Regions from separate parts of the Blautia stercoris genome, predicted to be linked through region 3. Evidence: riboswitches for the same ligand, from Rfam matches in the RefSeq annotation. Region 3 holds a riboswitch; each other region holds the start of a gene.
What was found. A riboswitch is a leader RNA that binds a small molecule or an ion and turns the genes downstream of it on or off. The one in region 3 is predicted to bind cobalamin.
Positions count from the first base shown of each region.

Region 1: another riboswitch for cobalamin. It lies ahead of ACYQ2D_RS14585 (energy-coupling factor transporter transmembrane component T); the one in region 3 lies ahead of ACYQ2D_RS03060 (energy-coupling factor ABC transporter permease).
Region 2: another riboswitch for cobalamin. It lies ahead of ACYQ2D_RS00835 (ABC transporter substrate-binding protein); the one in region 3 lies ahead of ACYQ2D_RS03060 (energy-coupling factor ABC transporter permease).
Region 4: another riboswitch for cobalamin. It lies ahead of ACYQ2D_RS08240 (DUF2284 domain-containing protein); the one in region 3 lies ahead of ACYQ2D_RS03060 (energy-coupling factor ABC transporter permease).

Region 1 is NZ_BAAHYF010000002.1:1,033,406-1,041,594, forward strand. Features, by position in the region: gene ACYQ2D_RS14565 (substrate-binding periplasmic protein) at 1-336, shown strand, start outside; gene ACYQ2D_RS14570 (ATP-binding response regulator) at 299-2,851, shown strand; gene ACYQ2D_RS14575 (DUF6512 family protein) at 2,848-3,360, opposite strand; gene ACYQ2D_RS14580 (8-oxo-dGTP diphosphatase) at 3,506-3,970, shown strand; cobalamin riboswitch at 4,083-4,272, shown strand; gene ACYQ2D_RS14585 (energy-coupling factor transporter transmembrane component T) at 4,385-5,344, shown strand; gene ACYQ2D_RS14590 (ABC transporter ATP-binding protein) at 5,379-7,142, shown strand; gene ACYQ2D_RS14595 (ECF transporter S component) at 7,136-8,017, shown strand; gene ACYQ2D_RS14600 (RNA-guided endonuclease InsQ/TnpB family protein) at 8,111-8,189, opposite strand, start outside.
Region 2 is NZ_BAAHYF010000001.1:148,970-157,158, forward strand. Features, by position in the region: gene ACYQ2D_RS00810 (Gfo/Idh/MocA family protein) at 1-631, shown strand, start outside; gene ACYQ2D_RS00815 (sugar phosphate isomerase/epimerase family protein) at 732-1,565, shown strand; gene ACYQ2D_RS00820 (cytidylate kinase family protein) at 1,657-3,738, shown strand; gene iolE (myo-inosose-2 dehydratase) at 3,742-4,638, shown strand; gene ACYQ2D_RS00830 (sugar phosphate isomerase/epimerase family protein) at 4,664-5,584, shown strand; cobalamin riboswitch at 5,712-5,899, shown strand; gene ACYQ2D_RS00835 (ABC transporter substrate-binding protein) at 6,148-7,746, shown strand; gene nikB (nickel ABC transporter permease) at 7,852-8,189, shown strand, end outside.
Region 3 is NZ_BAAHYF010000001.1:618,868-627,056, reverse strand. Features, by position in the region: gene ACYQ2D_RS03090 (precorrin-8X methylmutase) at 1-369, shown strand, start outside; gene ACYQ2D_RS03085 (NADase-type glycan-binding domain-containing protein) at 446-1,579, shown strand; gene ACYQ2D_RS03080 (sirohydrochlorin cobaltochelatase) at 1,627-2,421, opposite strand; gene ACYQ2D_RS03075 (energy-coupling factor ABC transporter ATP-binding protein) at 2,431-3,294, opposite strand; gene cbiQ (cobalt ECF transporter T component CbiQ) at 3,291-4,067, opposite strand; gene ACYQ2D_RS03065 (energy-coupling factor ABC transporter substrate-binding protein) at 4,100-4,399, opposite strand; gene ACYQ2D_RS03060 (energy-coupling factor ABC transporter permease) at 4,401-5,147, opposite strand; cobalamin riboswitch at 5,292-5,475, opposite strand; gene hemA (glutamyl-tRNA reductase) at 5,630-6,862, shown strand; gene ACYQ2D_RS03050 (precorrin-2 dehydrogenase/sirohydrochlorin ferrochelatase family protein) at 6,852-7,331, shown strand; partial or broken gene hemC (hydroxymethylbilane synthase) at 7,324-8,181, shown strand; gene cobA (uroporphyrinogen-III C-methyltransferase) at 8,176-8,189, shown strand, end outside.
Region 4 is NZ_BAAHYF010000001.1:1,704,189-1,712,377, forward strand. Features, by position in the region: gene rpoN (RNA polymerase factor sigma-54) at 1-1,015, opposite strand, end outside; gene ACYQ2D_RS08240 (DUF2284 domain-containing protein) at 1,037-1,579, opposite strand; cobalamin riboswitch at 1,935-2,139, opposite strand; gene murA (UDP-N-acetylglucosamine 1-carboxyvinyltransferase) at 2,250-3,542, opposite strand; gene ACYQ2D_RS08250 (shikimate kinase) at 3,729-4,238, opposite strand; gene ACYQ2D_RS08255 (flavin reductase family protein) at 4,235-4,819, opposite strand; gene ACYQ2D_RS08260 (putative manganese-dependent inorganic diphosphatase) at 4,865-6,520, opposite strand; gene ACYQ2D_RS08265 (GNAT family N-acetyltransferase) at 6,620-7,123, opposite strand; gene ACYQ2D_RS08270 (S1 RNA-binding domain-containing protein) at 7,340-8,047, shown strand; gene ACYQ2D_RS08275 (PTS sugar transporter subunit IIC) at 8,072-8,189, shown strand, end outside.

The DNA of each region.
Region 1 (8,189 bases), on a different contig from region 3:
TGTTTTCGAGAACTTGATGAAGTATTTACAGCGTTAAGAAAAGGATATGTAGATGCCATCATCGGACATGAGGGTTCTTTACAGACGTATACGGAGGAATATCCGGGAGAGTACCGTTTCTTAAATATGAGTCTAAGAAGTGAAGCTGTGGGAGTGGCATTTCGAAAAGAGGGAGATGCGGGTGCCGTCCGAAGACTCAATGAGGCATTTGGGGAAATGCGCAAGGACGGGACAATGGAGAAAATTGTAGAAAAATATGGGTTAGATGTAGAAAAAAATGTATATGGAGGAGCGGAGAATGACCAAACAGAAACAGCGAAGGAGCAGTCCGAGTGAAAAGTATATTCTGCTTGGGCTAATTTTAGGAGGAATTGTTCTATTTGTTTTAACGCTTGGGCTTTCATTCAGGCATCAGAAAAAGGCAATTGAAAGAGAAGTATCAAGCACCTTAAATCTTGCAAAAACAACCTGTCAAAAATATCTGGATTATGAGATGGGAATTACAACTAAAGATTTACAGGATATGATTAATAAAATCAATGTGCTGAAATATTATACAAAAGAGGAAGAAAAAGCAGAACTGTTAGAGCAGGCCGAAAACCAGTATCTTTCCGGAGTGATTTTATTAGATGAAAATTTGCAGGTGGCAGAAAATGTAAAATTAGATAAAGCAGAAAATGAGACATTTTTAAAACTTATTTTAGAGGATTCTCAGGTAAAAGAAGTCTTACAGTTTCCGGAAAAAGTTTTTGCTGACAGTGTGGAAGTAGATGGAAAGAGTTATGAATATGCTATTGCCTCAAGAGTTGATGAGTCTGGAATCATTATCTGTTATTACGATACAACGAAGTTTCAAGATGATAAGTACGAAATCTCACTTAGTAATCTGCTAGATAATCTTGTGCAGAATAAAAATGAAGTGCTTGTTGTGACAGATGGAGAAAATGTAATCAGCAGCAGTGCGGGAAAACTGGAAGGACTTTCGATTTCTGAGTGTCCGATTTCAAGTGTTTTAAAGAACGACCAAACTCCAGAGGATCAAAATCTGATTGAATTAAAAAGTGAGGGAAAAACTTGGTTTGGAAAACATGATATGTACCGAAACTATTATCTGTATGTGTTTTTTCGTGCTCAGAAAATTTATCCGAGGATGTTACTGACGCTTGGCATTGCAGCAGGTTTGTATTTGATTTTTGCTCTGGTTGTATTATTGTTTGTCCAGTCTCAGAAGAGAGAAAAAATGGATCGGATGGAGAAAGAATTTTATTTGGTTCAGGCAATTTCAAGTATTTATGATGTGAATTTAATTCTGTATCCAAAAGAAAATACCTGGGAGCCGGTTGTTGAAACTTCGCAATTAAAAGAAATAATTACCGGAATTAAAGAAGCCGATAAGATGCTTACAGAATTTGCGCGGAAACTGATGCTTGAATCGGCAAGAGAGACTTTTTTGGAATTTACAGACTTAACAACACTTTCAGAAAGAATGAAAGAGCGCAATTTTTTAGGTTGTACGATTGAAGCAATTACCGGAAAATGGTACCAGATGCTATTAGTTTCTAAAAAACGTGATGATGAAAATGGACAGACATCGGTGTTGCTTCTTATAAGAAATGTCAGTGAACAAAAGAAAAAGGAGATGGATTATCAGGAACAGCTTCGTATCAGTGCAGAAAAAGCGGCAACCGCAGATGCCTCGAAGACAGATTTCCTTCGTCGAATGAGTCATGATATTCGGACACCGATTAACGGAATCCGCGGAATGACAGAGATTGGACTGGAATGTGTAAAAGAGCCTTCTCGCGTGAAAGACTGTTTTGAAAAGATTTATACCGCCTCGGATTTCCTTTTAGAATTGGTAAATAACATATTGGATATGAGTAAAATGGAAGCCGGGGAAATGGAAAGTAAAAATGAGTCATTTAATTTGAAGGAAATTTTAGACAATGTGGTAACAATTGTATCCGTGCAGGCGAAAAATGCAGGAGTTGAATTTCGGTATGAGTCGGTTGAAAATGAGCATTGCTATCTGCTTGGAAGCCCTCTAAACATCCAAAGAGTGTTTCAGAACCTGATGAGCAATGCAGTAAAATATAATCACCCGGGAGGGCTTGTGCAGGTTTCCTGTCGGGAGATGGAATCCGATGGAGAATGTGCAAGAATTTTATTTATCTGTCGGGATACCGGAATTGGAATGAGTAAAGAATTTCAAAAACATGCATTTGAAATTTTTGCACAGGAACATAAGACTGCGAGAACCACTTATAATGGAAGCGGGGTTGGGCTTTCTATCGTAAAGAAGACCGTGGATCTGCTTGGAGGAAAAGTAGATTTTGTCAGTGAAGAGGGAAAAGGTACGGTGTTTACTGTGGAGCTTACCTTAAAAATTGACCAAACCTATGAAGCTGAAAAAGAAGAAGTTCAGAAGAGGGAAGAAGAGATTTCTATTTCGGGAATGCATATTTTGGTGGCCGAAGATAATGAATTAAATCTTGAAATAGAGACTTATATGCTGGAAGAACAAGGAGTTTTGGTCACTCCGGCAAAAGACGGAACAGAGGCAGTTGAGTTATTTGCAAAATCAGAAATTGGGGAATTCGATTTGATTTTGATGGATATCATGATGCCAAGAATGAATGGATATGAAGCGGCAGAAGCAATCCGGAAAATGGAGCGAAAAGATGCCGGAGAGATTCCGATCTTTGCGGTATCGGCAAATGCTTTTTCGGATGATATTGCGGCAAGTAAGAAAAGCGGAATGAATGAGCACTTGTCGAAACCGATAGATTTTGACGAGATGATGAAGAGGATTGGGAAGTATCGAAAGAAAGTAGAAAGAAATAGAAGTTAGCAAACTTTTGTAATCTCCCAAAACAGTCCAATATCAGGTGGTAAAAAGGTAAACACGAAAAATAGCAGGGTAAAGATAAGCAGGATAGAAAATGCGGTAGAAGAAGTTTCTTTCTTTGATTCCGAATTTCTATACTGCTTATTTTCGCTCCATAAAGCGAAGAAAACAGCAACAAAAAACAGTGCGATATTTAGAAAATCAATGGATGTTCCAATCACACCAAGCAGAGTATAAAAGACAACTACAATTAGCCCCATGCCAAGAAAGATTCCACAGGTTCGGACCTGTAAAAAGTTTTTGGGAAGCCTATCCCGAAAGAAAAAAAGCTCAAAAATAGTCAGAAAAAACATGGGAAAGAATAATAATTTTAAATGTTCCCAGGTAGATTCATTTACGGCAGAAAAAAGCCCGACAATGGCATTGTTTTGTGACCATTCGTAAGTAAAATGAAGCAGAGTGCCGAGAATGGAAATAAAAAGAAACCGATAAATATTTGTTTTTAAAGTCATAATAAAATCCTCGCAGTATCTAAGGTTTCTGATAGTATATGCAGATGGAGAAAGAGATATACAAAAAAGTAAAAATGATGTAGAAAAGAGATACTTGATATGGTATATTTTTTGATAGAAATCTGCAAAAATGGAGGAAAATGCAATGGATAGAAGCCAACCAATGGAATTAGCCAACATGTGTATGCTCTATGATGAGAAGGGACGTGTTCTGGTAGAGGAAAAAATACTCGGAGAAAATGAGAAGGGAATTATCTTTCCGGGTGGGCATGTAGAGCCGGGAGAATCTCTTAAGGATTCCGTTATTCGTGAGATGAGAGAAGAAACCGGTCTTATCATTTCAAATCCAAAGCTTTGCGGGATAAAAGACTGGATTCGGGAGGATGGAACAAGGTATCTTGTACTTTTATATAAGACGGATGAATTTACAGGAGAATTGAAAAGTTCAGAAGAGGGGAAGGTGTTCTGGGTAGAACGGGAAAACCTTTCATCTTTAAATCCGATTTGGAATTTGAATGAACTAATGGAAATTTATGAAACCGATGATTTCTTTGAATTTTTCTTCGCGTTTAAAGATGGAAAATACGAGGATGGAACGCTGGTAGGATAATCAAAGCGATAACCGGAAATTTGGGGAAAGAAAGACCGCTTGACAAACTCTATGATAAAGCGTACTATGAAAGAAATATGACAAAATTCAACAAAACAATGAAATAAAATAAATGAATCGATAGTACAAATGCATGAAAATCGGATGATTTTCGGAACGTGCGGTGAGATTCCGCAACAGACTTTATCCCTACTGTAATCAGGACGAAAACTGCGAATCCATTGGAAGAAATTTCTTCTGAGAAGGGCAGCAAGTAGGTTAGAACTGCGAGCCAGGATACAGGCATTTGGAGATTAAAACACAAAATTTGTTTCCGCAGGCATAGACGGAAACAAATTTTTTGTACGATAAATTTTTATTTTCATTGATTTTGAAAGCAGTTTTTTGAAAATAAAAATGAAAAGAGGGCAAAAGATGAAAGAAAAAAGAGGGGATGCTTTTTCAGATTGTCATCCGGCGGTGAACTTTTTCTGGTTTGCAGCAGTCATTTTGATAACAATGTTGAACAGCCATCCGGTTTTTCTGGGAATTTCGTTCCTGGGAGCATTTTGTTATGCATCCAGACTTCAAGGCTGGCAGAGAGTATTAAAATTTAATCTGCTTGCAACACTTCCGGCAATGATAATTGTGGCATTTATTAATCCTGCTTTTAATCATTATGGAGTGACGATGTTATTTTATCTAAAAACCGGACCGGTTACGTTAGAGGCAATTATATATGGACTGGTACTGGCATCGATGCTTTTTATTTCGATTCTATGGTTTTCCTGTTACAACAAAGTGATGACAACAGATAAATTTGTGTATCTGTTTGGTCGTGTGATTCCGGCACTTTCTTTGGTATTATCTATGGTATTTCGGTTTGTGCCGAGATTTGGACAGCAGCTGACCGTCATCCGAAATGGACAAAAAGCAATTGGAAGAGATGTAAAGAACGGAAATATTTTTAAGAAAATGCGTCACGGTATTACGATTTTTTCTGTATTGGTTACCTGGGCACTGGAAAATGCAATTGATACATCAGATTCGATGCGTGCAAGAGGATATGGCTTAAAAGGGAGAAGTGCTTTTGCGATCTTTCGATTTGATAATAGGGATGGGATTGTAACAGGCACTTTACTGGCATTGATGGGAGTGTATTTTGGTGGAATGGCAGCGGGCATTAGCTTTGCACAGTATGACCCACAGATTAAAATCGGCGGACTTCCGCTGACCCCCCTTAGCGTCATTATTTATGTGGCGTGGGCAGGATTTTGTTTCTTTCCTGTGATTTTAGGTGTGCTTGAGGATAGAAGATTTGAGAAACTTAAAAAAATGGCGGATATGGAGCGCAGGCTTCCATGGTATTTGACAGACCCGAAAAAAATGATGTGAGCACCAAAAATAAAAGAAAGCAGGTTATAAAAAATTGAATTGTATCGAAGTAAAAAACTTTAGTTTTCAATATCCAAAAGAAAACCATGTGGCACTTTATCAGGTATCCATGGAAGTAGAAGAAGGTTCGTTTGTTGTACTGTGTGGAAAGAGTGGGTGCGGAAAAAGCACTCTGCTTCGGCAGTTTAAAAGTGTGCTTGCTTCACATGGAGAAAAGAAGGGAGAAATTTTATACGGCGGGCAGAATCTGGAAGACGTGGATTTGCGGACACAAAGTGCAGAGATTGGATATGTGCTTCAAAATCCCGATAATCAGATTGTAACCGATAAAGTCTGGCATGAACTTGCTTTTGGATTAGAAAGCCTTGGCTATGATACGCCTACGATTCGGCTTCGGGTGGCAGAGATGGCTTCTTATTTTGGAATCCATTCCTGGTTTTTAAAAAATGTCAGTGAATTATCGGGAGGACAAAAACAGCTTTTAAATCTTGCCTCTGTTATGGCAATGCACCCGAAACTTTTGATTTTAGATGAACCGACTTCCCAGCTAGACCCGATTGCTGCTTCTGATTTCTTAGAAACTGTACGAAAAATAAACCGGGATATCGGAACGACTGTGATTTTAACCGAACACCGCTTAGAAGATGTTATTCCATGGGCAGATAAAGTATATGTCATGGATAAAGGAAGGATGATAGCAGACGGAACACCGAATGAAATTGGGGAGCAGTTAAGAACAATGGGACATGATATGTTTCTTTCTATGCCGGCACCGATGCAGATTTATGCCGGAACAAACAGTTCCCTTCGCTGCCCGCTTACCGTTAGTCAGGGACGACGCTGGCTGTCAGAGGAATTAGAGACAAAAAGTATAAAAATAAAAAAAGAAAGAAATCAGGAAGAGACAGCAAAAAAGAAGAATTCTATTTTTGGAAAACTTTCAAGTCTGAAAAAAGAACCGGAAAAAGAAATTCCGGAAATCCGAATCAAAGATGTCTGGTTTCGCTATGAACGGGATTTGCCGGATGTGGTAAAAGGGTTAAGCCTGGACATCAAAAAAGGAGAAATCTTTGCAGTGGTAGGAGGAAACGGAACCGGAAAAAGTACAGCGATGAGTCTGATTGCAAGAATTCGTTTTCCGTACCGTGGTAAAATCTATCTGGAAGGCAAAGAAATCGGAAAATACAGTGATGATGACCTCTATCATGGGTTCTTAGGAGTAATGCCGCAAAATCCGCAAAGTCTGTTCGTGAAGAAAACCGTAAGAGAGGATTTATATGAAGTGATAGATGGAAAACGGGAAAGAAAAAGTGAGGCATATCCAATTGAAATGAAGAAAAAAGATGCAGTTGAGGGAATTGTCTCGTTAACAAGATTAGAAGGGCTTTTAGACCGGCATCCCTATGATTTAAGTGGTGGAGAGCAGCAGAGACTGGCACTTGCAAAAGTACTTCTGCTTCGCCCGAAAATTCTTTTGATGGATGAGCCGACCAAAGGAATCGATAATCATTATAAAAAAGAACTCGGAGAGATATTAAGAAAATTAAGTGAACATGGTGTAACGATTTTGATGATTTCTCATGATGTAGAATTTTGTGCGCAGTATGCGGATCGTACCGGACTGTTCTTTCAGGGAAATGTGGTAACCAGTGAAGAATCGAAAAAATTTTTTGCCGGAAATAACTTTTATACCACTGCTGCAAACCGTATGGCAAGAAATTATTTTCCAAATGCGGTAACAGTAGAGGATGTGGTAAAAGCAATCAATCAGACAGAAGAGGAGGCGGTGTCGTGCTGAAAGAAGAAAAATTAGATGTCTTTCTGGATGCCTTTTTAGATGGGAAGAAACCGGCACAGGAAACAGACCTGGATTTCTGGGATGAGAAATCAGAACCGGAAAAAAACGATTTCTGGGAAGCGCAGGATGTACTGACAGCGCCAAAACACAAGGGAAAGCTGTCAAAACGTACGATTGCATCTATGTTTTTGATTTTAATTTTAATTCCGGTTACAATCTGGATTGGAATCACGCTTTTTGATGACCGAAAATATTTTGTCATCAGTCTGGCGATTGCAGTTTACTGCATGCTGCCGTTCTTTTTGATTTTTGAAGGAAGAAAACCGCAGGCAAGAGAACTGCTTACAATTGCGGTTTTGGTTGCAATTGCAGTTGCAGGCCGTGCAGCATTTTTTATGGTGCCAAGCTTTAAACCGGTTGTGGCTGTGACCATTATTTCAGCCGTCTGCTTTGGTGCAGAATCGGGCTTTTTAGTTGGTGCGCTTTCCATGCTTTCTTCGAATATGCTCTTTGGACAGGGACCGTGGACTCCGTGGCAGATGTTTGCTGCTGGAATTATCGGATTTTTGGCAGGTATTTTATTTCAAAAAGGCTGGTTGAAAGCACGTAAGATTTCGCTTTGTATTTATGGATTTTTAGCGACCGTGTTTATCTATGGAGGAATCATGAACCCGGCTTCCCTTGTGATGACCTCCTATGCAATTACCAAGCGAAATCTGCTGGCAATTTATATGTCAGGGCTTCCGGTAGACTTGGTTCATGCATCGGCAACGGTAATCTTTTTGTGGATTGCAAGTAAGCCAATGATTGAAAAACTGGAGAGAATCAAAGTGAAGTATGGAATGATGAATTACCAACTCCCATGCGGTGCATAGCTCCTATGGAAGTGGTATCTGGGTGGCAGCAGGACACTTTATAAGTCGTCTTTCGAACCTAAAAATAAGCTGTCCACCACCTGCCGAGGCCGTTCACGCGGCCGCTATCCCTTTTACGGAAATACTTAGGGGATTCAGTTCGTGGAATCCTGACACTTCAGGTGATGCGAGG
Region 2 (8,189 bases), 470 kb from region 3:
TTATGATAAAGGTTATATGCAGGTAAAAGAAGCACTGGCAACCGGAGAATACGGAGAACCGCTGATGCTTCACTGCACACACAGAAATCCGGAAGTTGGAACAAATTACAATACACCGATGGCAGTTCATGATACAGCAATTCACGAAATCGATGTACTTCACTGGTTAGTAGATGATGAATATGAATCCGCTCAGGTGATTATGCCAAAAGTAACAAAATATTCTCATTCTGAATTAAAGGACCCACAGATTATGCTGCTTCGTACCAAAAAAGGTGTTTGCATTGATGTTGAAGTCTTTGTAAACTGCAAATTTGGATACGACATTAACTGTGAAGTGGTTTGTGAAGATGGAGCAATTAAAATGCCGTCTCCAATTTACCCAAGCATCCGTAAAAATGCAGCTGTTTCCACTACCATTGATACAGACTGCTTCGTAAGATTTAAAGATGCTTATGATACAGAGGTTCAGGACTGGGTAGACGCAGCAAGCGAAGGCGTGATTAAAGGACCAAATGCGTGGGATGGATATCTTGCAGCGGTTACCGCAGATGCACTTGTAAAAGCACAGGAGACAGGTGCAATTGAAAAGATTGAAACAGCAGTAGAAAAACCGGAATTCTATAAATAAGACGATAAGCGGGTAAATTGAAATAAGATTCTGAAGCTGTCCCTGATGAGTTGATGTGACAGTTTCAGAATCAGAAAATTAGAAAAAGGAGAAAGAACCGATGAAATTAGGATTTAACGAAGCAACAGCATTAGAATGTAAAGGACAGTCTTTACTGGCAGATATGGAAATGTGTGAAAAATATGGATTTGATTATATTGAAATTCGTTTTGACTGTGTCAGAGAGTACTTAAAAGAACATACTTTAGAAGAACTGGCAGACTGGTTTAAAAATCATCACTTAAAACCATGGGCTTACAATACATTAATCTTCTTTAATCAGAGAGATGAGGCAGGAGAAAAAGAAATTGATGAGGAAGTTGATTTCATTTTGGAAGTGTCCAAAGCAATTGGAATGAAGATGTTAATTACGGTACCAAGTTTTGATGTAAAAGATAAAACTGTTTCTGAAATCAAGGAAGAAGCAGTGGAAAGACTTCGTTATCTTTCAGATAGAGTCGGCAAAGATATGAAGATTTCTCTGGAATTTTGCGGAGCTCCAAACTGTTCCATTAACCAGTTCGGTACGGCTTATGATGTAGTAAAAGCAGTAGACAGAGAAAATGTAGGTGTGACCGTAGATACCTTCCATTTCCATGAGATGTGCTCTAAGTTAGAAGATTTAAGAGCAGCAGATGGTAAGAAAATCTTTGCTTATCATTTGAATGACTGTGAAGACCTTCCGCTTGGCTTTTGTGGAGATGATAAACGTCTCTGGCCGGAAGAAGGGGTGGTAGACCATGCTGGAATTGCATCTGCTTTAAAAGAAATCGGGTTTGATGGAGTTTGCACTATCGAGGAATTCCGTCCGGAATATTATGAAATGTCTCACGAAGAAAATGTGAAAAAAGCAGCCGAAGTAACAAGAAGTTTTGTACAAAAATATTTTGGATAGGAGTAAACTTAAAACAGGAGAAGAATAAAACAACAGGGAGAAGACAAAGGCGGGTATTTTACCCGCTTTGTCTGAAAAAAGGAGAAAATGTATGATAAAGGGCGGAATACCTGAACTGTTGAATTTTAAGCAGAAGGGAAAAAACATGGATGAATTTATCAAGGTTCCGGTCAGCGAGAAACTTGCATATTGTTTTGGTGACCCGGCATTAACCTTGATGTACACAATGACTACGACACTTTTGATTTATTTCTACACAAATGTAGTAGGAATTTCCGTCGGGGCAGTCGGAATGATTATGTTATTATCTCGTGTATTTGATGGATTTTCGGATGTGCTGATGGGAACAATTATTGATCGTACCCATTCTAAGTATGGAAAGGCCAGAATCTGGATTTTGCGTCTGGCTCTGCCTTATGCGATAGCGGCAATCTTACTGTTTACCATGCCGTCAATTGGAAGTATGGGAAAGATTATTTATGCATTTGTGACTTATAACATTATGAATACGGTTGTTTATACAGCAATCAGTCAGCCGTTCCACGCACTGGGCTCTTTAATGAGTCGTGACAGAAGAGAACGTGATGTTATCTGTAACATCCGAATGGTGCTTTCCATTACTGCAAGTATGGTAATTACTGCATTTACGCTTCCGTTAATTAATAAAGTGGCAAAGATAATCCATAACGAACAGATGGCATGGATTATTGTAACGGCAGTCTATGCAGGTGTATCAGTACTGGTTTTAATTAATACTTATATGACTTGTACAGAGCGTGTACAGGCAGCAGCGAAGGTAAAAGAAAATATTCCGTTCTTAAAAGCATTTAAGACAACAGTTACAAACCGTTATTTTCTGATTGCACTGGGATTGATGGTTTTCTATACCGCATATCAGATTATTATCGGAACAGACTTAACTTATTATTGTCAGTATGTATTGGGAAATGTAGACCTTGTAATGCCGCTCTCAGCAGCAGAAAAAGTTGCAACGATTGTGGGAATTGCGATGCTTCCGAAAATTTTACCGAAATACGGAAAAAGAAATCTGATTTGTGCAGGATGTGCACTTGGAATTATAGGTCAGTTAATTTTTCTTTTAAATATTACAAGTGTTCCGCTGGGTGTTTTGACCTGTATTATGAGAGGGTTTGGAATTGCACCGTTTTATGGGGTACAGTATTCTCTTCCGGGTGACGCCATTGAATATGGTCATTGGAAATCCGGACTGCGTGTAGAAGGTCTGATGTTTTCTTCTATGAGTATGGGACAAAAAGCGGGTTCTGGTATCACTTCTGCAATCATGAGTGGAATTTTGGCAGCAGCAGGATTTAATGGATTAAAAGCAACCGCAGCAGAACAGACAAGTGGTGCAATTACAGCAATTAAAGGCTTTTATCTGTATGTGCCGATTGGAATCTGGGTCGTGATGCTCTTAATTGCAGCCTGTTATAAATTGGATAAAGTGTATGACAAGATGATGCAGGAATTAATTGCAAGAGAAGGAAAAGAAGGGAAAGAAACACAAGAAGCCCTTCCGTCTATGGCAGTTTCAGAAAATCAGATAAATGTGGCAATCGGTCGTGTCTATGGAAGCAGTGGAAGAAAAATTGCAGAAGAACTGGCAAAAGAATTAAACTGCCGTCTCTATGACCGTCAGATTATCTGCCTTTTAGCAGAAAAGATGGGAATGGAAAATGCGGATTTGGAAAGCGTTCAGAAATATCTGGATACTTATAATTATGGAACAGTAGAAACTACGTTCTCGCCGTATTCGTATTCGGTATCCGGAACAGTTGGAGATATGAGCCCTGTAGAAATGTTTGAGACACAGAGTCGTCTGATTCGAGGACTTGCAAAAAAAGCACCAGGTGTATTTTTAGGTCGTTGTGCAAACTTTGTGTTAAAAGAAACTCCTCATACCTATTCTTTCTTCTTATATGCAGATGATGATTATCGTGCAAAGGAGGCAAAAGAATATTATGATGGAATGACACTGGCTGATTTAAATCAGAGAGATAAATTAAGAAATGACTATTATGAACACTTTACGGGAATCAAACGAGATGACCCGAAACACTATGACATGGTAGTAAATGTATCAAAGACCGGCGTAGAGGGTGCGGTTGCTATGATACTGGAGTATATTAAAAACAAGGAAAAAGGAGAATAAAAAATGCTGGATAAGAATAAAGTAAGGCTTGGAATTGCTCCGATTGCGTGGACAAATGATGATATGCCGGATCTTGGAAAAGAGAATACATTTGAGCAGTGTGTCAGTGAGATGGCATTAGCTGGATTTACCGGTTCTGAAGTGGGCGGAAAATATCCGACCGATACAGCTGTGTTAAAGAAAGCTTTGGACTTAAGAAACATATCTATCTGCAATCAGTGGTTTTCTTCTTTCCTAATTTCTAAACCTTATGAAGAGACCGAAAAAGAATTTATCAAAGCAACTGATTTCTTAAAAGAGATGGGTGCAAAGGTGATTGGTGTTTCCGAGCAGAGCTATAGTATTCAGGGAGAAATGGAACAGCCTGTATGGGAAGGCAAGTATATCATGAATGAGGAAGAGTGGAAACTTTTGGCAGACGGTTTGAATAAACTCGGAAAGATTGCAAAAGACAAAGGAATGACCTTAACCTTTCATCATCACATGGGAACAGTTGTACAGACGGAAGAAGAAATTGATAAATTTATGGAACTGACAGACCCTGAATTGGTATTTTTACTCTTTGACAGTGGACATTTATCATTTGCAGGAATTAATCCGGAAAATGTATTGAAAAAATATGTGAACCGTGTCAAACACGTCCATTTAAAAGATATCCGTAAAGAAATGGTAGAAAAATCAAGAGCCAAAAGATGGAGCTTCTTAAAAGGAGTCAGAGAAGGCGTGTTTACTGTACCAGGAGATGGAAATGTAGACTTTGCACCAATCTTTTCTATCTTAGAAGAAGCAGGCTATGAGGGCTGGGTTGTTGTAGAGGCAGAGCAGGATCCTGCAAAAGCAAATCCATTAGAATATGCAATTAAGGCACGTAAGTACATCCGCAAGGTTTGTGGATTATAAAGTTTAAGAAAGGCAGGATAAGACTATGAAAATTGCATTTGATGTAGACGTATTGGCAAAACAGATGGATATCAATCGTATGGTTCATCAGGTCGCAGACTGGGGCTATAAATATATTGAGCAGTCTCCACATCCAAGAATTAATCCATTTTATAAACATCCGCTTTTTTCAAAAGAGTGTGAGCAGGAATATCGAAAAGCACTTCGGGAAACCGGTGTTGAAATTTCCTCTTTCATCGTAGTTTACCGTTGGTCCGGTCCGACGGAAGAACAGCGTAAGATGGCAGTTGCAAATTGGAAGAGAATGATTGAAATCGCAGTGAATATGGGAGTTCCGGTTATTAATACCGAATTATCCGGTGACCCGAATCAGCAGGAAATCTGTAATGGCATGTGGTTTCGTTCGATGGAAGAACTGCTTCCGATTATTGAGAGGGAAGGACTCCGTGTAGAAATTCAGTCTCATCCGTACGATTTTTGTGAACTCAATAACGAGACCTGCGATATGGTAAAATCGTTCCGTTCCAGAAATTTAGGTTATGTCTATTCTTCTCCTCATGGATTCTTCTACGATGAAGGAAAAGGAGAGGTACGTTCCATGCTTCGCTATGCAGGAGACGAGCTGACTCATGTATTATTTGCGGATACCTTTAATCAGACCTTAGATTGCCGTTACATTGCAAATCCACCATGGTTAAATGCAAGAGGAAAATCCGATGTAACGATTCATCAGCACCTTGCAATGGGAGAAGGAGATGTTGATTTCGATGGAATCTTTGAAACCTTAAGAGACATGGATTTCGCAAATAAGCAGTTAAAAACAGACGCACCAAAGGTCGGAGGCGATAATATTGCGTGTGTGTCTATGTTTGGATTCCCGGAAAAGATGGATAAACAGGCACCGGAAGCAAGAGAAAGAATTGAGAAAGAATTGCTTGGAAAATAATTAAAAAACTAAGAGCAAATAAAAATATCAGATAAGATTTTAATTTTATCTGATATTTTTATTGACAAAAAGATGGTTTATCTTGTATATTAATGGTGTTAAATAAAATTATTTATAGAATGTTGGCGAATATGCCACAGAGATAAGTTCAGACAGTCGTCTGATTAAAAGAGAACCCGATGCGAATTCGGGACGATCCCGTCACTGTGATAGCTGGTTAAAAGCAAAATGCCACTGGAAAGATAGTTTATTCTGGGAAGGCGCTTTTAATGTGTATGCTTAAGTCAGGAAACCTGCTTACCTCTTTAACAAAAGTTCTTGCGGAAGACGAGAAGCTTAAGTTGTACAGATGAAAAAGCACTCTGCTATTTATGTTAAATAGCAGATTATTTTTGACGTTATCTATTATCAAATTAAGAATCTTTAACAGTCGGATGCTTTGGTATCCGGCTTTTTTGCGCTTAAAAACAGAAAAAAGCGTAAAAAGAAGCAGACTTTTGTCCACGTCTATAAAAGGCAAATGTAATTTATGAAGAAGAACCAGTATAGGAAGGATGAAGCAAATGAGAAAGAAACATGTAGTAGCGCTGATGATGGCAACTGTGATGGCAGTAAGTGTACTTGGAGGATGTGGAAGTTCTTCTTCCTCAGGAAAGGCTGCAAAATCATCAAGTAACAGTGATGAAAAGGTTTTAAATTTCGGTTGTGCCATGTACACAGACGGAAGTGTCAATACCGCAGGGGATGAGAACGGTGGCTGGAATGCAATGCGTTACGGTATTACAGAAACCTTATTTAAATTTGATGATAACATGGAAGTTACTCCGTGGCTGGCAGACAGTTATACGGTAAATGATGATCATACGGAATGGGTCATTACTTTGAAAAAAGGATTAAAATTCTCAGATGGATGTGATCTGACAGCAAGTAAAGTAAAGGAATGTTACGAACACTTAAGAGAAGTTGGACCATCTGGTTCTGCAAAACCGGAAAAATATCTGGAATTTGAAGCAACAATCACAGCAGATGATGAGGCAGGAACACTGACCATCCAGACAACACAGCCTTATGCAAACTTGATGGGACAGCTCAGTCACCCGACTATGGGCATTGTGGATGTAGAACATACCAAAAACTTTGATAATGGAACAATCGGTACCGGTCCATACATGATTAAAGAATTTAATGGTGTCGGTGTTGGATATACACTGGTTGCAAATCCAAATTATCGTGAAGATGTCCCTTATGACGAAGTAAATCTGATGTATATGGGAGATAACTCTGCAAAGGCAATGGCTCTGGAGAGTGGTCAGGTAGACTTGGTTGAAAATATCACAAACGTAGCAGATATTCAGAAATTCCAGGATTCAGATGACTATACAGTAGATATTGCACCAGGTGTACGTTGTGGATTCTCCTGGATGAACTTTGATGGTGTACTTGGAAATAAGACACTGCGTCAGGCAATCTTAATGGCAATTGACTACGATACCATTTGTAATTCCAAGACAATCGGAGGACTTTATACACCAGGATTTTCTGTTCTTCCATCGACTCTGTCTTATGGATATGATAAACTGAACAATCCTTATACTTATGACCCGGAAGGTGCAAAGAAATTATTGGATGATGCAGGAATTGTAGATACCGATGGTGATGGAATCCGTGAGCTTGATGGAAAAAATATTAACCTGCGTTATATTTCTTATGAAAACCGTCTGTTAAATGAATTTTCTGATGCACATACTCAGTACTTAAAAGAAATCGGAATTGGTGTGACTGCTGAATATGGAAGCTCTGATGACCAGTGGAGTAAACTGGCAGCCTTAGATTATGACTTTAATAACAATAACTGGATTACAGTAGGTACTGGAGATCCTTATGCCTATATGGCAAACTGGGCAACTGAAAGTACATACTGCGCATATTCCAATGAAGAATATGATAAGTTGTTCAATGAGTTAAAGACAGAAATGGATCCGGATAAACGTGAAGATTTAATCTTCCAGATGCAGCAGATTCTGATTGATGATGCAGCAGTTTTAATTGACGGATATTATAACTCCAGTATGATTTATTCTAAAAATGTAGGATATGCTAAGATTCATACAGCAGATTACTACTGGCTGACGACAGAAATTGTTCCGGCAGACGCAGAATAAGAAAGCGTTTTATTTAAGATTATGCCCAGTCTTATTTTGGACTGGGCATTGTATATGGATAGAGATAGTGGTTTGATTAAAGACTTATGAAAGGTGTGAAAATTTTTGAGTAAGAAACAGGTTATCATGCGATTATTACAAATCATAATCGTATTATTTGGTATCAGTTTTATTACATTTGGGCTGACTTACATGTCACCTGGTGACCCGGTACGAAATATGTATTCCGCAAATGGTGTGATGCCGACAGAAGAAATGGTAGAACAGACAAGAGAAGAGATGGGATTAAATGACCCGTTTGTTGTGCAGTATGGCAGATGGCTTGGAAACTGCCTGCATGGTGATTTTGGAACCTCTTATTCGTTAAATAAGCCGGTTACAGAATTGTTAAGTGTGAGACTTTGGCCGACTTTAAAATTAACCTTAATGTCTATGCTGATTAT
Region 3 (8,189 bases):
GGTGAGGTGTATTGTTTTATGTCGGATGAGGATGTCGCAAAAAATGCAAAATCGGCAGGAAGCACAAGAGCAGCAGCAAGCATGGAGAAAGCGGCAAAACTTGGAAAACCGGTAATTTTTGCAATTGGGAATGCACCGACTGCGCTGGTGCGTCTGTATGAGTTAATTCAGGAAAATCAGATTCAGCCGTATTTGATTATTGGTGTACCGGTTGGATTTGTAAATGTTGTACAGTCAAAAGAGATGATTATGGAAACAGATGTTCCTTGTATTGTAGCAAAGGGAAGAAAAGGTGGAAGCAATATTGCAGCCTGCATCTGCAATGCATTGCTTTATATGATTGACAATGAAAGAGATTACTGGAAATAAAATTTGAACGCAGATAAGCGGATTGCAAATGTCCGCTTTACGTGAGTAGATGCAATAGATACGGAGGTGATAAATCTTGAAGTGCGAACGATGTGGAAATCAGCTCGATGATACCGATTTATTTTGCCCAAAGTGCGGAAAAGCAGTATTTGAAGAGTATATGGACGATGATGACATTTGGGATGAATATGACAGAGAACCAAAGGTTGGATCGAAAGAAAAATTAGAAATTTCAAAAGAGATTCAACCGGAGAAAGCGTCAAAGGTCGAAGAAACCAAAGAAAGTCCGAAAGAGGAAAATAAGCAGGAAGAGGCGGCGAAAATGCCGCAGATTCCAAAAGAAGAATCCAAGCCAAAAAGAAAGACAGAAGCGAAAAAAGCAGACAAAAAAACAAAGAAAACAACAAGCAAAAAGACCGAAGAAGTGTCCGGTAAGAAAAGTCCGGTGGGATTGATTTGTGCCTGTATCCTGATGGTATGTCTTTTGATTGGGGTGCTCTGGGGAATGATGACGGTCAGACAGATGGAGAAGGAGCAGGCGACAAAGACAACGACAGATAATAGTCAGGAACAGGAAAATCAGGCATCGGTTTCAACCGATAATACGAAGACAGAAGAGACAACGAAACCGGATGAGGCAGAAGAATCCAAGCAAAAAGAGAATGAGACTAAAACAGAAGAGCAGGAACAACAGCCGGAAGCGAAACCAGAAGAAGTAGAGCAAAAGAAACAGGACTATTTTGTTATGGTGGACAAAGAGGGCATAGATTTTAGTCAATATACAAAACTTACAGTTGCAAATGCGGAACAGAGTTCCATGGCAAGTTCCGGCAACTATGATTACAGTGCGAAGAGTGCAGCAGATGGAGATATTACTTCATCCTGGCAAGAAGGTGTAGAGGGACTTGGCGAAGGAACAGGAATCAAACTCAGCTTAGATGGAACACATAAAATTCGTTATATCGTATTATATCTCGGAAACTGGAGAAGTGATGAGATGTGGCAGAAAAATGCGAGACCGGCTAAGCTAAGTATCAATTTGGGAGACAATCAGGCAAAAGATGTAGAATTTTCCGATGAAAAGAAAGCATTTTGTCTTTCTTTTGATGAGCCGGTAGAGGCATCTTTTGTTTCCCTTTACATTCAGGCAGGTTATGCCGGTGCAAAGTGGAATGACAACTGTATTTCAGAAGTGGAATTTTATGAATAAAAGAATGAGCGAGAAAGGATTGATTATCCTCTACTCGCTCATTTTTGTTATTGTTCAATGGTTTTTAAATGTTCTACAAACAACTCTTGGATTCCGCGGTATTCGCCGAGTCCTTTTAAAATCGGTGTTACTTTATAACCGGCTGCTTTGAATTTATTATACCAGGAATCAGGGTCATCTCCTGCCATATCATTCTTTGCGTGGTCACCGGCTACAATCATAAATGGAGCAAGTACGATTTCTTCTGGCTTATAAGCGTCTACAAGGCGTTTTAAGCTGTCAATTGATGGATAGGCTTCTACGGTAGCAAGGAAGATATTTGGATGTCCCTTATCCTTAAATGCATAATCCAGAGCAGCATAAATAGAATTTGAAAAATGAGTTGTGCCGTGTCCCATAAAGACGAGTGCCTGTTTTTTATTCAGCCAGGAGAATTCATCGGCTAAAATTTCAATGACTTTATTGGTATCTTCTTCAGATGTAAGAAGTGGCGCACCAAATGAAATGGAATCAAAAGAATCTTTATAGGCAAGCGCATCTTCTTTCATTAAATCATTTTCAATTCCATTGATAACGTGAGTTGGCTGTACCAGGACATTGGTGATTCCATCCTGCTTCATCTGTTCCATTGCCTCAGATACAGTCATAATGTGTACATTGTCTCTGGCATTTACTTTTTTGATGATCATTTTACTGGTCCATGCACGATATAAAGAAGCATTCGGACATGCATTTTTTAAAGCTTCTTCAATAGCGTCAATGGTGACTTCTCTTGTGTCATTGTGGCTTGTACCAAAGCTGACAGCAAGAATTGCGGTTTTTCTTTCTACGTTTGTTTTCATAGTTCCTCCCTATTGTGTAGTATTGATATTTGTATCGGAAATATATTTTTCCAGTGTTTTTAAATTTTTTGGAAGCGGAAGAGTTGTCTTTAAAATTTGTTTTTGACAAAGACTGTGAAACAGTTCTAACACAGCGGGCGGTTCCAAATTTGTTTTTTCAAGCACACGAGGATTTGAAAAAACTTCTTCCGGTGCACCTTGCATTAAAACTTTTCCCTGATGAAATAAAATAACCTGGTCTGCCCATTCATAAGCGTAGTTGACATCATGGGTAGCCATGAAAACAGTAATTCCGGCTTTCGTCATGCGATTTACAATTTGATTTACCATAGTAGTATGTTTCGGATCAAGAGCAGCAGCAGGTTCATCTAAAATAATAATATCCGGTTTCATCACAAGAATATCAGCAATAGAAACCTGTTTTTTCTGTCCCCCGCTTAAAGCATGAGTAGGTTTATGACGAAATGGTGTAATTTCAAGCTCAGCGATTACATCTTCAACCGCTTTTTTGGCGTCTTCCTCAGAGTATCCGAGATTTAATACTCCAAAGGAAATTTCCTGATATACGCTCGCAGAAAAGAGCTGATTGTCGGGGTCCTGAAAAACAATTCCGATTTTGCTTCGAAGTTTTAGAAGCCCTTTACGGTCATAAGAATAAGGTTCCCCGTTATAATAAAGAGTTCCCGAACTTGGTTTGTGGATTCCGGTACAGCAGAGGAAAAAAGTTGATTTCCCGGAACCATTTGCACCCATAAATGCAATTTTCTGGCCTCTTGGAATCTCCAGGGAAAGACCATTTAAAGAGTGTGTTTTTTCATCATCATAAGAAAAATACAAATTATCTGCTTTTAAGATGATATCATTATTGTTCATGCAAAAAATTTCCTCCAGATAAAAAGAATTAAAAGAAACAGTTCAAAAAGTGTAATCAAAAAAATTACATGTTTTTTCGGTGGTTGATTTTCATTTAAAACGCGAATCGTGCCATCATAGCAGCGGGTTTCCATGGAGTTATAAAGGGCATTGGAACGTTTTACTGCCCGCACCATAAGGGTAGAACACATTGCTGCAAAAGACTTTAGCGAAGTTTTATAGTTGCAGTTTCCGAGTCGGCAGTCCTGAGCAGTAGAAATATGATAAGCAGTGTCTAAAAGCACGAAGATAAAGCGATAAATTAAAAGCATTAATTCAATTAAAAGTTTTGGACAGTGAAGCTTATCAAGTACCATTAAAATATCAGGCATTGGTGTATTCAGAGAAAGGAAATACAGGCAGGATACAGCAGCAAGTGCAGTCAGGATTAACTGCAGGGCATAAAGTGCGCCATACGTGCTTCCGGTTAAGTACCAGTTTCCGATTTTTATAGCAAATAAATCGAGTGGTTTTTGTTTCACGTTTACAAGAATCGCCAGTGTACTCAAAAATAAAAATGCCAGTGGAACACTTAAGAAATGAAGATAGCGAAAAAGGGGGATTCCACCTTTCCATACAGTGAGAATCCCCGTTACTGCTAAAACAATTCCTGCAATTACCATGGAACGACTCATTACACAGATAATTAATGTAATCACGGCAAAAGCGAATTTTTCTGCGGCATTTTCATATCTGAGTCTGGAAGTATAACAAAGTTTATCAATTGTAATCATTCAAGACTCCTTTCTTGTGACAGGCGAAAGAATCATTCACCCTTTCCAAGCTTTTTACGCTCTACAAAACGTCCCATGAAGAAAGCAAGGACGCCGACACCGATAGAAGACTGTACACAGAACAGTAAACTTTCTACCTCGCCCGGAAGTTCATGTCCAAGCATTTTTTCTAAAATTGGTTCTGCAATTGGCTGGAAAGAAGAGTCGACTTCTTCAACAACCTGGCTTCCGGCATCATCAGATCCGCCGAATTCAGCATCCTTTAAAGCAAATAATGGAATAAAGGCAATTAATAAAATAATAACCAATAAGGTAATGACTTTCTTTTTCATATTATTTTGCCTCCTTCATAAATCCGATTGCACGAAGCTCCGGTTTTGCATAAGTTTCAAGTGCCATAATGATTAATACAGTTAAGATACCTTCGATAATTGCAAGCGGTACCTGAGTTGGTGCAAATACAAGTAAGAATTTACCCATTGCATTTAAAATGGTTGTATCAGCGTGATGAGCAAGTGCCATCTGAACTGCAGTTACACAGTAAGTAAATAAATCTCCTAAAGTTGCAGATAAGAAAATAGCAACCATTTTATTTACTTTGCATTTCTGACAGACTTTATAAATTGCAAAGGTTACAAATGGTCCGGCAATTGCCATGGAGAACGTGTTTGCTCCGATTGTAGTTAAACCGCCGTGTGCAAGTAAGATTGCCTGGAATAATAAAACAATAATTCCAAGAATGGAAACTGCACTTGGTCCAAATAAGATAGCGCCAAGACCGGTTCCTGTCATATGAGAACAACTTCCGGTAACGGAAGGAATTTTCAAAGAAGAGATAACGAATACGAAAGCACCGGACATAGCCAATAAGGTAATCAGGTTGCGGTGTTCATTTAATGTTTTCTTGATGGAGAAAAATCCGGCTGCAAGAAATGGCAGACAAAGGACTCCCCAGGCAACGCAGTATCCTGCAGGAAGATAGCCTTCCATGATATGCATAGCTGCTACGTTTGGAACAATACCAAACATAAGTGCAAATGCGGTAGCAAATGCGATGACGTGTTTTTGTTGTTTGTTCATTTTCATGACTCCTTTAACGTGATAAAGATTTAAAATAAAAAAACCTGCGGAAGAATTCCGGCAGGCCAAGTTGAGAATAAAAAACAGACTACGACTGTGTAGAGTGTTTTCATTCTTACACAAGGCCATCGTTCGTAACCATGTGTAAATCGTATGCAGCAGGCAGGTCTTCTGACTTAAGCGTCATTGCAGCATTTCGCCTTCCCGGTTCCCCAGTGGCAATGATGAAATGTGCTCTGCTAGTTACAGCGGCGTGACCGTGCGGGAATTGCACCCGGCTTTCCTATTATTCCGAAAAAAACGGACACCTGTGTACATTCAATTCTTTGTCCATTGTATTATTTCTCAAAGCATTTGTCAATTCATTTTTAGGCAAAAACTGACAAAAAACCTTAGGTTGCACCGAGGTACATTCTGTGCTAAGATGAACCAAGGATAAGCGAGAAAAAGCTTAAAAATATAAGAGGCGGAGTGAAGAGAAAATGAGTATTTCCATGATTGGAATCGATCACAGCAAAGCATCTGTAGATATCCGTGCAAAGTTTTCTTTTACAAAGAAAAGAGCAATAGAGGCAATGAAAAAGTTAAAAGAAGAACATGGTATCTTAGGATGCATTATTTTATCCACCTGTAACCGGATGGAAGTTTGGGTCAGCACGCAGGATGACGAAGAAATTTCTCTGTATGATTTTTTATGCAAAGAAAAAGAAGTGGAAAAAGATGAGTATCAGGATTATTTTATGAAACGTGAAAATGAAGAGGCAGTTCGGCATTTGTTTTATTTAACCAGTGGATTGAAATCACAGATTCTTGCTGAGGATCAGATTATTACACAGGTAAAAGATGCGCTGACTTTAGCAAGAGATGCCTATTGTACAGATAACGTACTTGAAGTACTGTTTCGTATGGCGGTTACAGCGGCGAAGAAAGTAAAAACAGAAGTAACGTTTTCAAGAGCCAATACTTCTGTGATTCATCAGGCAATGGAACGCTTAAAAAATCAGGGATTTTCGTTTGAGGGAAAAACCTGTATGGTAATTGGAAATGGTGAAATGGGAAAAGTGACGGCACTTGCCTTAAAAGAAGCCGGAGCGGACGTAACCGTAACCGTACGTCAGTATCGAAGTGGTGTTGTAAACATCCCACAGGGATGCAAACGCATTAATTATGGAGAACGAATGGAACTCCTTCCTGATTGTGATCTGGTTGTTTCAGCAACAGCCAGTCCGAATTATACCTTGACAAAAGAAAACTTTGAGGAAATTAAGTTAGATGCAGCATCTGTCGTTTTGATTGATTTGGCTGTTCCAAGAGACATTGACCCTGAAGTAGGAAAATTACAGAATGTTTCCTTGTATGATATTGACAGTTTCCGAATTGATGCAGCGTCTCCAAAACTTCAGGCGAGTATGCAAAAAGCAGGAGAAATCTTAGATGACCAGATGAAAGAATTTTATGACTGGTTTAATGGCAGAGATATTTTCCCGAGGATTGAAGAGATTAAAGCCGATGCCGTAGAGGATTTAAACTTACGAATTACCAAAATTTTAAAAAAGACTCCAATGGAACAAAAAGACAGAGAAAGCCTTTTAAGAGCGATTGATACGGCTGCCGGAAAAGTGGTAAATAAAATGATTTTCGGGCTTCGTGATTCTCTGGAACAAGAAGCATTTTTAGACTGTGTGGAGGGACTGGAAAAAATATATGAAAGCTGATGAAAAAAAATATTTTCCGATGTTTGTGGATTTAACACAGAAAAAAGTAACTGTGATTGGCGCAGGTAATATTGCAAAACGAAGAATCGAAACTTTGCTTTCCTTTGCCGGCACAATTGAGGTGATTGCACCGGATGCCTGTGAAAGGATAAAAGAACTGGCAAAAGAGGGCAGACTGGTCTGGAAAGAAAAAGCGTATGACAGGGAAGACTTATATGATGCAGATTTAGTGCTCTCTGCGACAAATAATGAAAAGGTAAACAATGATGTTTACAGTGCATGTAAATGTCTTGGGATTTCAGTCAATACAGCAAGCAACCGAATGAAATGTGATTTTTATTTTCCATCAATTCTTCAGAAAGAAGAAACAGTGATTGGATTAAATAGTGCAGGAAATCCTGCAAAAACAAAAAATGTGAGAAAAGAAATGCAAAAATGGATAGAAGAAGCAGGGGAAAAGCATGAGTAAAAAAGTGATAATTGGCAGCCGTGAGAGCCGGCTTGCAGTAATTCAAAGTGAGATGGTAAGAGATTATATCCTTTCTTATAATAAAGACTGTGAAGTAGAACTGCTCACAATGAAAACTACAGGAGATAAGATATTAGACCGTACGTTAGATAAAGTGGGAGGAAAAGGGCTGTTTGTCAAAGAACTTGACAAGGCGTTGTTAGAAAAAAAGAGTCAGCTTTCGGTACACAGCTTAAAGGATATGCCGATGGAAGTACCGGAAGAACTTCCGCTTTTAGCATTTTCCAAACGAGAAGACCCAAGAGATGTACTGGTACTTCCGGAAGGGATCAAAGAACTGGATGAATCAAAACCGATTGGCTGTTCAAGTCTCAGACGAACTCTTCAGCTAAAAGAGCTGTATCCGAATATGGAATTTAAGAGTGTCAGAGGAAATGTACAGACCAGGCTTAAGAAATTAGATGAAGGACAATATAGTGCGCTTGTACTTGCAGCAGCAGGATTGAAACGTCTGAAGCTGGAAAATAGAATCAGCCGTTATTTTGAACCGGAAGAAGTGCTTCCGGCAGCAGGGCAGGGGATTTTGGCAATTCAGGGAAGAAAGGATGAGGATTACTCTTATCTGGATGGCTATAATGATGAGGATAGTGAATGTGCAGCACTTGCAGAGCGTGCCTTTGTGCGTTACTTAGATGGTGGTTGTTCTTCTCCGGTCGCAGCACATGCAAAAGTAGAAAAAGACAAAATAATTTTGACCGGTCTGTATTATGAAGAAGAAAGTGGTGCATGGAGAAAAGCAAGTCTTAGAGGAAAAAGGGAAGAAGCAGAAGAACTTGGAATCCGTCTGGCTAAGCAGTT
Region 4 (8,189 bases), 1.1 Mb from region 3:
GAAGCGGCTTCAAATAGGCACTTCCTTTTTCAAAAAACTCTTTTTGTTCTTCTACCAGAATTCTACATATCTTCATCATGGTATCTTTTCTAGAAGCAACACACTGAAAAATCCATTGCGCCTGTTTATATTTTTCCTGAAGATACTCTTTTACCTCTATAGAGCTGTCTTCCTTCATCAGACTCAGATAATAAGAGCTAAATGGTTTGTTGTAAGCATTTTTTTCATTCAGAATAATTTCAAAATATTCTTTAAATTTTACAACCGTCACATCCGGAACCAGATAACTCAAATGATTTTTCGAAGCAAATCCCTGCGCAGGTTTTGGATTCAGCTTCCGAATCTCTTCGCAAGCTCTTACTACCTCATCACGTGAAATTTTAAGCGCTTTTGCAATCTGTGGAATCTGATTTTTCCCTAATTCTACCAAATGATGTTCTACTATCTGCTTTACAATTTGATTCTCATTTTCCCTGCGCAAGAGTTGCAGTAACAGACATTCCTGTAAATCTGCCGCTCCTACTCCCGCCGGGTCACATTTTTTCAGCCTGTCTATGTAAACTTTCATCTCTTCTACAGACAGAAAAAATTTATCCGCAAGTTCCTCTACATTATCTATAAGATATCCCCGTTCATCGAGAGAATATACCAGAAATTCATAAATTTCCGAATCCTTCTCCGTTTTAAAAAATGGAATCAACTGAGAAAGTACATATTCAGGAAGTCCTCTCTCTTTCTCTAGAAATTCCCGTTCTTCTCTTTGCTCATTTTGTTCATCCTGATAATAAATGCGGTTTTGTTCATCCGATTTGGCAAGCCACTCCAGTTTCTCTTGAAAATCATTTTTTTCTTCTGAATCACTACTATTTTCTTCCAATTCTATCAATGGATTTTCCAATTCTTTTTCTTTTAGGTACTCTTCTAATTCCTGCGTATTCATCTGAAGAATCTGAAGGGATTGAAGCATCTTTTCCGATAGTTTTTGCGTTTGTGTTAAATTCAGTTCTTGTCTCATATACACCCCATACCCTTTTACTTAAAAAACATACAAACTAAAAAAAGAAACCACATCTCCATTCCATTCCATGTTCATCTTACAGTGTCTTGCCATCTTTCCTGCATCAATACAGTAAGCAGAAAGACATGAAAAACGCATATTTTCATTTACACATGGTTCTTTTGCTTTTGCTTTACATTCCTCACAGAAATTACATGGTCCGCACATAATAAACATTCCATTATCAGGCAGACCCTGCTCTTTCAATTCTTCTACCGCATGTAAGGTTTTGTTTGTATGCATCTTCTTAATAATTTTTGTTTCTGCATCATCAAAAATATTTTGAACCGGAGTTCTTGACTGAAAAACCAACGCATGTTCGTATTTTCTTACCTTTTGCTCCATTTCCTCCGGTGTTCCGCAAAGCGGTGGACAGGCATAATTATTTCCATAATTCCCACAGTCATTCATCTCACAAAACTGTCGAAATTCATGTTCAAACTCCAGATCTTTTGTTTCCATAAATTTCATTGTTGCAAATCCAAATGCTTTTGCCTGTTTTTCCATTTCTATTTTTTTCATCTTAAATTTCCCCTTTCAAATACCTTTACTAACTTTTTCTATTATACCAAAAAAAGCCGTTACAGATAAGATACTATTATCTATAACAGCTTTGTTTTTATTGTCTATTTTAACTTTTTGCAGGAGGAATTCCTCCACCTGTATTGACCAATCATACATATTTTTTGCGGAGGTTTTATGTACGAATACAGCTTTTGGAATTCTCCTGCCCTTTCAAAGTAAAGGATGTATAAATTCCGTACACAGGTTCCTCTAAGTTTGTATCAGAATGTACCGTTCTTCTGATACGTGCTTTTTCAAGCATAAGGCGTTCCATATCAGATATCATGGATGGAAAACTTTCTTCGGAAGTTTCAACCTTTCACTTACTTAAGCAGGTTTCCTGACTTGCCTATCAACGCTTGGCGCTCCTTCTCGTACGCTCTAATACAATGGATTCTTGCGCTTCGCTCCTTGCTTACAGTGGCCGGACCGCTCAGGATTTTCACCTGATTCCCTTTTCACCACGGACAAAAAAAGAGGGGAAAATGTCTGTGATGCACTTAATAAGTTGATATGAAATCTATACACGCACTTACCATAGCACAGGTGCTAAACATTGTCAAGGAAAAAACGATTTGGATTTTATTCCAAACCGTTTTTCTTATTTTTTATGCTATTTTACTGGTTTTTAGCCGATTCTAAGCTGAAATTTCTGAATTTCCTTTTCACTGGATACTCGTTCAATCTCAGCGCCAAGGCTTCTTAATTTGTCTTCAAATCGCTCATATCCTCTCTGGATATAAACAATATCATCTACGACTGTGAATCCTTCTGCCGCAAGACCGGCAATTACAAGTGCTGCACCTGCACGAAGGTCTGGTGCGCTGACTCTTGCGCCTGTCAGTTTTTCCACGCCATCAATGATTGCTGTATTTCCTTCTACTTTGATATTGGCACCCATACGAGAAAGCTCGTCCGCATATTTAAAACGATTTTCAAAGATAGATTCTGTTACAATACTTGTTCCTTCTGCCAAAGTAAGTGCGACTGCAAACTGAGGCTGCATATCGGTTGGATAACCCGGATATGGCATAGTCTTTACATGAGTACGAGTCAGACGTTTGTTTGCCACTACACGCACCGCATCATCAAATTCTTCTACCTGACATCCGATTTCTTCTAATTTTGCAGTTGTTGCTTCCAGATGTTTCGGAATTACATTTTTTACCATGATATCGCCTCTGGTCGCTGCGGCTGCGCACATAAATGTTCCGGCTTCAATCTGATCCGGAATAATGGAATAAGTTGTTCCATGTAACTTTTCTACACCCTGAATACGGATTACATCGGTACCTGCACCCTTGATACTTGCTCCCATGCTGTTTAAGAAGTTTGCCACATCGACAACATGCGGCTCTCTTGCTGCATTTTCAATAATGGTATTTCCGGTTGCCATTGCAGCTGCCATCATGATATTGATTGTAGCACCTACAGATACCATATCCAGGAAAATATGTTTTCCTGTCAAGTTCTCTGCTTTTGCAACGACTGCACCGTGAAGAATATCTACGGATGCACCCAGTGCACGGAATCCTTTTAAATGCTGGTCAATCGGACGACTTCCGATATTGCATCCGCCCGGAAGTGGAACTTCTGCGGATTTATATTTTCCGAGCAGTGCTCCTAATAAGTAATAAGATGCTCTGATTTTCTTGATGTATTCATATTCAACACTGATATCAGAAATAGTAGAACCTGTGATTTTTACTTCTGTCGGACTGACTCTTTCTACAACTGCTCCGATTTCTTTAATTGCTTCGAGTAATACATTGATATCTCTTACATCCGGAAGGTTTTCAATATAAACCATTTCATCTGTCATAATTGCCGCTGCCAGAATCGCAAGTGCTGCATTTTTTGCTCCACCGATTTCAACTTCACCAACGAGCGGGTTACCGCCTTTGATTACATATTGTTCCATATACACACCTCTATATTTTTATTCATGTATCTGATGCCTGTTTTTGTCATTCTTATCATCAAATTCATAACCTGATTTTCAAAGTTTCATAATAGTCAACCCTTATCTTATAACATCTTACCGGGTTTGTAAACAAAAAATCGTCTTTTGCCTAGATTTACTGCTTGCAATTCCTCATTTTGTCAGTTATAATGAAAGTCTGTCAACTATTTTCTGTAAAGTCTGTTCTACATCCAGATTTTTTTCATTAACTGTCAAATCCGCATATTTCTCATACAGCGGAATTCTTTCTTCATATAACCCTCTTAAATCCTGACCATCTTTTAATACCACACCACGACCTTTTAAATTTCCCAGTCTCTTTTTCAGCTGGTCATATTCCAACTCCAAGTATATAACTCGTCCTGTTTTTTTCAACTCCTGCATCGCTTTTTCACAATACACAACACTTCCACCTGTCGCAACAATCGATTTTTCTTCATTTTGCGCAATGTATACATTTGCATTTTCTTCTGCTTTTAAAAAGCCATCCAAACCTTCTTCTGAAATAATTTCATGCAACAGGCGGTTTTCTCTTTTCTGAATTACTAAATCCGCATCAATAAACTGATATCCCAATACTTTTGCCAAAATAACACCTACTGTACTTTTGCCAACTCCAGGCATGCCAATTAAAACGATATTTTCTTTACTCATTTCTTTTGTCTCTTCTTTCTCTGTTTTCTTATGCTGTATCCAAAAGTTCCCAGTTTTTTGCCCAGTCCATAATATTCCCCATGAGAATATACAATCGGATTGGCAAGTGCTAAATCAAATTTTCCTTTTTCATCCATATATTTATCATCTACATGGACTGCAAGCACATCGGCAACAAATGTGCTGTGGCTTCCCAGTTCTTTGATTTCCCTGACCCTGCATTCAATGCAGACCGGAGATTCCTTAATCATCGGAACACCCACATGAGATGCTTTTTCTCTGGTGAGTCCTGTTTCTTTAAATTTATCTACCTCTCTTCCTGATTTTACACCACAATAGTCCGTTGCGCGAACCAGTTTTTCGGTTGTCAGATTGATGACAAATTCCTTTGTGTCACATAGCATTGTATAAGAATACCGCTCCGGTCTTACCGAAATTGATACCATAGGAGGGTTGGTGCAGACCGTTCCCGCCCATGCTACCGTGATAATGTTATCATTCCCTGCTTCATCTGCCACCGTGACCATTACAACCGGCAGAGGATAAAGCATGTTTCCAGGCTTCCATTCAATTTTTCCCATGTGTTTCCCCTTCTTCTGTTTTTCATTTCTTCGAGATTTTCTCTTTTAGCTATTCTGCTGTAAGGCAGTGATAAATTCCGGAATTAACTGCTTCTTTCTTGATACGACTCCCGGAAGAATATATCCGCCATTTTCTTCTTTTACATTAAAGGCATCCTCAACCAATCTGCCACTTCCATCTCCATAACAGATAATTTCTGATGTTTCCTCCAAAATATTCGTAAGCATAATAAATACCATCGTAATTCCATTTTTTCCACATTCTTTTTTCATAAATGGAATCAGACGTTTCTTTAAGCTTAACAGTTCATCCTGATTCATAGAACTGATTTGTCCTACGCCAAAGTTTACCTGTTCGGTTGTAAAACGTTTGAAATCCTGATAGAAGATTCCCTCTGTTGTCTTTCCCTTTAAATTGCTTCCTGCCGTAAACATTTCTTTGGCAAATTCTTCTATGTTAATACCGGCTACTAAAGCAAGTGCTCCTGCTGCCATCTTATCTCTGTGTGTACAGGTCGGCGAACGAAACATCAGCGTATCAGAAATAATCGCTGCGCATAAAAGCCCTGCGATTGCCGGAGAAACTTCGAGATTTCGTTCCACATACATCTGATGCATAATCGTCGCAGTACAGCCCACCGGCTGATTACGAAAGACAATCGGAGACATGGTTTCGATAGAGCCGATTCTGTGATGGTCAATAATTTCCAGAATCTCCGCTGCCTCAATATTATCAACTGCCTGGGAACGTTCATTATGGTCTACTAAAATCACTTCTTTTTTCTTCATTCCCAGCAAATTTCGTCTGGAAACCGTTCCAATATATTTTCCATGTTTATTTACTACAGGGAAGGCTCTGTGACGGTTCTTTACCATCACCTCTTTAATCTGGTCTGTAAAATCATCGGTCTGGAAGGTAATCAGATTATCTTTTTTCATGATGTGTTTGACCGGAATACTCTGATTAATCAGACGCGCAATCGTAAAGGTATCAAGCGGAGAACGGATAATTACACAGTCATTTTTCGTTGCTGCTTCCTGAATATCCTCTGCAACTTCCGCATTGTTACACACAATAATACAGCTTACATTTTCTTCAATCGCACATAAATGGTCTTCGTATCTATCTCCTAAGATAACCAAATCATCTTCTTCTAAGTACTCTCCCAGTTTTTCCGGAAGTGTCGCACCGATTACAACTTTTCCTCTTAAGAAATATCCATGTCCGTTTCCGGTTACAATCTTTCCTTCTACTGTATTCGCAATACTTCGATACTGGGTTCTCGCATTGGAAAGGAAATAATTATCATGCGCATCCATATAAGATTTTGCAATATCTCCGGTTGTAATCAGTCCCTCTAACTGTCCGTCCTCTTTTGTAATAGGAAGTGTCACCGCATTGGTTTCTTTCATAATCGCCCATGCATCCTTAATGGAAATGCTGTGCGGAACTCCCGGAGTTTCCCTAATTTCCATATCTCTTACCTGAGTTCCGACATCCGGAAGATAGCCTGGTGCATCAACGCCAAAACGTTTTAAAACATACTCTGTTTCTTCATTTATCTGACCTGCACGTTTTGCAATATACTTTCTTCCATCATTCGAACGATTTTTAATATCTGCATAAGCAATCGCTGAACAAATCGAATCGGTATCTGGATTTTTATGTCCTAAAATATAGATTTTTTCTTGTTTCGCCATGTTGTGTGCTTCCCTTTCTTATATTTACATTCCAAATTCTTTTCTATTTCAAATTTTTCTTCTACTCTATATAATATCCCATTTTTCTTCTGCGTGCAATTATTTACCCACAAACTGATAGGCAATTCGTGCATTTCCATCTTCTTTTTTTCCAGCAAGATAAATCGTACCGCATTTTTCAAATCCATTTTTGGCAAATACTTTCTGCATTACAATATTATCCTTATAAGTATCTCCACGCAGATTCGAAATCTGTGATTTGCAGAAATCCATACAGATTTTTGAGATTCCCGGAACTCTTCCGCGACTTGCTACGCGGTGGATTGTACCATAAGGAGCTTCATTTTTCCACTCTCCGTCATAAATATCCACATAATTTGGTTCTACTTTTCCCATAAAAAATACAAACGTTGCCTCGATTTCACCATTTTCGACACACACATAACACTCTTCTTTTTTGATATCTGCTTTTACGATTTCCTGCTCCGGATAAGTTGTTCCCCACTGGGACGCATTTCCGTTCTTCGCCATAAACTGACGTGCATGTTCAAAAATTTCCATAATTTCATCGAGTTCTTCTATTTTTGCTTTTCTGATTTCCATCGGTCTTTCTCTCTTTCTATTCTGGCTTTTTGTCAGAACTATCTACATCGGTTTTTAGTCTTTCTTATCTTACCTTAACCCACCCGACAAAATCAACAAATCTTTCAACATTCTCTCTACTCCATTGCAGATTTTCACTTTCCTGTGCTATAATCGAAAACAAAAAGCTTCCTATTTTTCAATTTTATTTAAGGAAGTATTAATGGAGGTAGCATCATGAGCGAAGAAATAAAAAAACAGGAAACAATGGATGATTTTGCACAGGAAATCGAAGCTTCTTTCAGCAATTTCCGTGACTCAGACATGGAAATCTGGGACAAATTAGAACAGATGAAAGAAGATAAAGAAGCGTTTGAAGTTACTATTGAAGGCATCGTAAAAGGCGGAGCAATCGCTTACGTGGAAGGCATCCGTGCCTTTATTCCGGTTTCCAAACTTTCTCTGGAATATGTCAAAGAACCGGAAGAATTTTTAAAGAAAACTTTGATGGTACGTGTATTTGAAGTGGATGAAGCAGAAAACCGTCTTGTCCTTTCCGCAAGAGAACTGTTAAAAGAGCAGGCTGACGCCGAAAAACTTGCCAAAACACAGCAGATTACAGTTGGAAGCGTATTAGAAGGTACCGTAGAAAGTCTTCAGACTTACGGCGCATTTATCGACCTCGGAGATGGCATTTCCGGTCTGGTTCATATCTCACAGATCAGCCAGAAACGAATCAAATCTCCAAAAGCAGTCCTCTCTGTTGGCGATAACGTAACCGTAAAAGTTATCAAAAATGAAGATGGAAAACTGAGTCTCAGCATGAAAGCTTTAATGGAAGCTCCGGAAGAAGAAGAGGAAGAAGTCATCGACTATGAACTTCCAGAAGCAGAAGAAGCTACTACAACACTCGGCTCTCTTTTTAAAAATATTAAATTAGATTAAGTAAAATAGAATACAGGAGATATCATGGTAAAAAAAATATTAAACCGATTTTTTATCGATGGACTCACCGGTATGTCTTACGGTCTGTTCGCCACTCTTATTATCGGAACAATTCTTCAACAGATTGGTACTTTAATCAGTG